Regions from separate parts of the Cytobacillus sp. ABV4_503 genome, predicted to be linked through region 2. Evidence: riboswitches for the same ligand, from Rfam matches in the RefSeq annotation. Region 2 holds a riboswitch; the other holds the start of a gene.
The links. A riboswitch is a leader RNA that binds a small molecule or an ion and turns the genes downstream of it on or off. The one in region 2 is predicted to bind thiamine pyrophosphate.

Region 1: it holds a riboswitch for thiamine pyrophosphate, as region 2 does, so the genes downstream of both, tenA (thiaminase II) here and thiT (energy-coupled thiamine transporter ThiT) in region 2, are expected to answer to the same signal.

The regions. Positions count from the first base shown of each region.
Region 1 is NZ_JBSWTH010000001.1:154,132-156,591, reverse strand. Features, by position in the region: gene ACXAD1_RS00725 (TIM barrel protein) at 1-72, opposite strand, end outside; gene ACXAD1_RS00720 (DUF1287 domain-containing protein) at 178-885, shown strand; gene tenA (thiaminase II) at 906-1,595, opposite strand; TPP riboswitch at 1,655-1,756, opposite strand; gene thiW (energy coupling factor transporter S component ThiW) at 1,916-2,404, opposite strand.
Region 2 is NZ_JBSWTH010000001.1:2,166,912-2,169,371, reverse strand. Features, by position in the region: gene ACXAD1_RS10895 (AAA family ATPase) at 1-1,100, opposite strand, end outside; TPP riboswitch at 1,367-1,469, shown strand; gene thiT (energy-coupled thiamine transporter ThiT) at 1,535-2,134, shown strand; gene ACXAD1_RS10885 (hypothetical protein) at 2,237-2,460, shown strand, end outside.

The sequences.
Region 1 (2,460 bases), 2.0 Mb from region 2:
TTTAAAAAGTTCATGAAACAGCTTGCTGTCAGACAAAATGACACTTCCCGATATCCCTATATGATGAGCCATAATATCCCCTCTTTTATGCATCTTTATAACAATCTTATCATATCTTCATGTAACTCATTGGAAAATAATGCCGTCTAATCATTAAAATACATGAGGAGACTTTTTATGATAAAAAAAGTGTTTGCTTTCATAATCGGAATACTGTTCTTATTCATTCTTTTTTTCCGAAATGGAATTATTCTGGATTCCATCGGCATTCATTTCGAAAGTCCTTTTGCAAAGAAAATAGCAGTGCCTTCTGAATATTCACAGGCCGATTCAAATCTAAACGGCATTGCCGATCCGCTAGATATGGTCCTGACAGCCAGAAAAGAAGTAGACCAGCGCACGCCATATAAAAGTGCCTACTATGCGGGAGGCTATCCGCCCGATGGCGAAGGTGTCTGTACAGATGTGATTTGGAGGGGATTCCAGGGGGCTGATGTAACCTTAAAGGATCTTATTGATCAGGATATCGCCGAGAATACGGACTTGTATTCAAGAGTGCAGGGCAAGCCTGATCCGAACATTGATTTTAGAAGGGTGCCAAACCAGAATGTCTTCTTTAGCCGCTTCGCAAAGTCATTAACAACTGAACTGAATCCAGGAGATGGTAAGAACCTTCAGCAATGGCAGCCGGGTGACATTGTGGTTTTCCTTTCTCCTAAATTCAACCATGTGGCAATCATATCTGACAAACGGACGAAAGATGGCATTCCATATGTTATACATAACTCCACACCATTTGCAGCAGAAGTAAAACTATCTTCTTTTAAGACTCCCATTACCGCTCATTACAGATGGGATTTTGAAAAAACGCCTGCACTGCCATAAAGCAGATGCAGGCGTTTTTCTTATCTGACTGCTGCAGGATTGCCCGCCGGCCACTCTTCGCAGGTATAAGCCATCTCCCAGAAGCCAAGCTCCAGCTGGCAGCTTTTTCGGAAAGCATCCTTCATTCGCTGCCTTTCTTCCGGTGATGCCGCATCAGCAAGCTCATCCAAACGGTTCCTCATATTCATGGTCACAGCTTCGACCCTTAAATTTGCATAAAAAGAGATCCATGGATAAAACGGATGGTTCTCATCTGGCTCATATTGCTTCATGAGTTCAAGCCCAATCTCCCAATAAGTCCATGGACAAGGCAATAATGCAGCAAGGATCTCACCCATGCCGCCTGTGTGGGCATGATACATCATATGCTTAACATAATGATCAGCTGTTGGAGGGAGCGGATAGCCCTGCAATGCTTCGTAATCCACCCCAATCTGCTGGCAAAAATTATGGTGGGGATGTACTTCGCTGTTCAATACAAATTCTATTTGCTGATTAAAATAAGAAATATCCTTACGCTCTGCAGACTTTGAAATGGCAATCCCATAAATATGCATGAACGCATTCAGATACTCAAAGTCCGCTTTAATGTAATGGGCCAGCGCCTCTTTCGGCACGTCCCCTCTCCCGATACCCTGGACAAACGGGTGCTCAAATATCAGCTGAAACAAATCTTCATTTTCTTTGCGCAGAATCTCTGAAAAAGTCATAAAAAATAGCCTCCTTATTCATTACAGAAGCTGCCGGGGAAAAAGCATGAGGATATATAACGAGGTCCTCACTGCTTCCCTGCGCTGGCATTATCCAGATCAGGTTCCAAGGGACAAAGGAAAAGCTCCTTATCTCAGCCGTAGCGCCCCTAGCAGTTTTCTAACATTCTAATTGTTTTTTACCGATTTTCTAACTTGACGTTTTTCGCTCATAAATTTTGGATTTCGCCCATAACTCTTAAAAATCGCTCATAAAGTCAGATTGCTATGCTGCACTCCGCTTATCTGCTTACTCAACTAGCTTCGCCAGCCCAAAATCATCACATATTCTGAACCAAGTTCTTCTCTTTAACCTTTGCCAAAACCATCCAGCCTATGGACGCACCGGCAATGCTGCTGACCAGGAATGGCGGCACAAAGAAGAATGCCCCAGCTGAGCTCCCCATGAGAACCTTTGCAAAAGGTACTGCAAACAATGCACCAATTAAGCCGGTACCTACCACTTCTCCTACAGCAGCCCATATTTTCCGGCCGAACTTCAAATAAAGCACACCTGCCAAAAACGCACCGATCATGCCTCCTGGAAACGCAAGCAGCGTCCCGAATCCAAGCAAATTACGAAGCAGGCCAATCATAAATGCCACAGCTGCTGCAGGCAGGGGTCCAAGCGTCACCGCTGCCAATACATTCACCGCATGCTGCACCGGATAGGCCTTTGCTATGCCTGCCGGAAACCAGAGCAAATGGGAACCCAGTGTCCCAATTGCCACAAATAAAGCCATCGTAGTTAACAATCGGGTTCTGTTCATCTAAACCTCCTTTCTAAAGGGCCGCCTGATTGCTTATCAGGATGAGAAGTATGTAT
Region 2 (2,460 bases):
TCAAAAAGGGAATGAAGATCTGCACCTGAGAAACCAGAGGTGCTTTCTGCTAAATCACCAAGTGTTGTCATGACATCCTCAGCCAGTAATCTATTTTTTGTGTGAATATTGATAATCTCTCTTCGGCCCTTTGTATCAGGAAGAGGGACATTGAAGGAGAAGTCAATCCGTCCCGGACGGAGGAATGCTTCATCAAGCATATCCTTCCTGTTTGTCGCTGCAATAAATAGTATTCCATCATTGGAATGGCCGCCGTCCAGCTGGACTAGCAGCTCAGTTAACGTCTTTTCGCTTTCTTCTCCGCCATGCTGCTTTCTTCTGCCTGCCAATGCATCTACTTCGTCAATGAAGACGACGGCAGGAGAATGCTTTCTTGCATTTTGGAAAAGGTTTCTTACTCGGGAAGCTCCCACACCAACGAACAACTCATTAAAACCGGAACCGCTGGTTGAGAAAAAAGTGGCTCCAAGTTCTTTAGCGATTGCCTGAGCCAGCAATGTTTTTCCTGTTCCAGGAGGCCCGTATAATAGAATTCCCTTCGGCGGCTTAATCCCCATTTTCAGAGAGCGCTCAGGTTCTTTTAATATAGAAAGAGTCTGCATGATTTCCTCTTTCATTTCTTCCTGAATTCCGCCAACATCTTCCAGTGAAATGGAAGGAAGGGCCTTTGGCTTAGATACACTTTGTTTCATGGTATTTGTAGCACCCATTCCGCCTTTTCCTGACTTAAACAGGTAAATGCCAATGGCTATAAACAAAAGGACTACACCGCCCAGAATCCAAGGGGTATAAGGTCCTGTGGTTGCGAACGTATATTGTATATTATAGGTTTCTACTAATTTATCAACCATCTCACTGTTGGGAGGCACATGGGAGATGTACTCGCCATCAGGGGCTGTGATCAGCAGTTTCCCATTTTTGTATTCCTGTACTGCAACAGTCTTTCCATCCTGGGAGGCAATAATTTTTTCCACAGAAGAAAACGGAACTGTCACATCCTTATTTCCTGCTTGTACGGTCCAAATAACCGCCGCCAAAATCACCGTGATCACCAATGCAATAGAAACAATCGTCGAAGGCTTCTTTAGACGTGATTTCAACTATTTCCCTCCTCATTGAACATACCTACATTATAAGGAAATAGTATTGTTAATAACAGGGTTTTACTTTTTTTAAACGTTGTAAATTATGGAAAAATAGTATAGTTTATAAGAAAGTGTGCTACAACAGCTATCAGATGGCATAAATATGTGAAAAAAATGTGACAAGCAGGGTGAAAACCTGGCATATAAATTAAAAAAGTTTTTTCAAAGAATCCTTTTCACAATGTTTCATTTCATATATACTAAAATCGGATAATTCAATAACGTGCCACAAGGGGAGCATTTTGCTGAGAGTGAATAGTTCGCTGTTCTGACCCTTTGAACCTGTTAGATAATGCTAGCGCAGGAATGTGGAATAAAAGGCGGAAGGAGATTTTCTGCCTGCTTGTTCTCCCTTGGGGTATCGTCAACGATTAAAGGGGGATTTTTTTATGAAAAAATTAAGCTTAACTGCGATGATTGAAGCTTCATTTTTTGCAGCATTTGCCATCATTCTGGATTTTCTGCCATCAATCAAGCTGTCACCGTCTATTTCCATTTCCGCCGCGATGATTCCGATCTTTATTTTGGCTTTCAGGTGGGGTTTTAAGGTAAGCTTCATCGCAGGCCTCTTATGGGGAATTTTGCAGATTTCCATGGGAGATGCCTGGATCGCCACTCCGCTTCAGGCATTTATTGAGTACTTTGTCGCATTTGCCTGTATTGGTTTTGCCGGTTTGTTTTTCCGGCCAATTCAAAATCAGCTGCACAGGGGAAACAAGAACAAAGCATTGGGCTGGATAGTTTTAGCTGTGTTTGCCGGAAGCCTTGCCAGGTATTTCTGGCATTTCATAGCAGGTGTATTTTTCTTTGGAAGCTATGCGCCAGAAGGGATGTCGCCTGTATTATTCTCCTTCATGGCAAATGGCGCAACAATGCTTGGTGCTGCTATTCTTTGTTCCATTTTAGCAGCATTAATTATTTCTTCGGCACCTGGATTAATCATGAGAAAATCAGATGAAATTATTCAATCGCAAAAACATGCTTCCTGATTATAATCTGCCTCTTTGAATATATTTCAAAGAGGTTTTTTTCATATCTTAGGAAACTCCTTATGAAAAATGGGTATATTACTCAAAAAGGGGAGTGATTGTTTGTCAAACACATTGCAGGGTAACATCATAACAGGTGTCTTTGATGCAGAAACCAGTGCCTTTGAGATCCAAAAGGTTAAAAGTTTCACTACCCAGTCGATTCTCAACAAAAATCAATGTGAAAATTTGTATAACTATTTAGCCATCCATGAGGAAGATGAGGGAGGACAAATTATTACACTGTACGATCAAATGCCGTTAATGCTGACCAGGCAGGAAATATG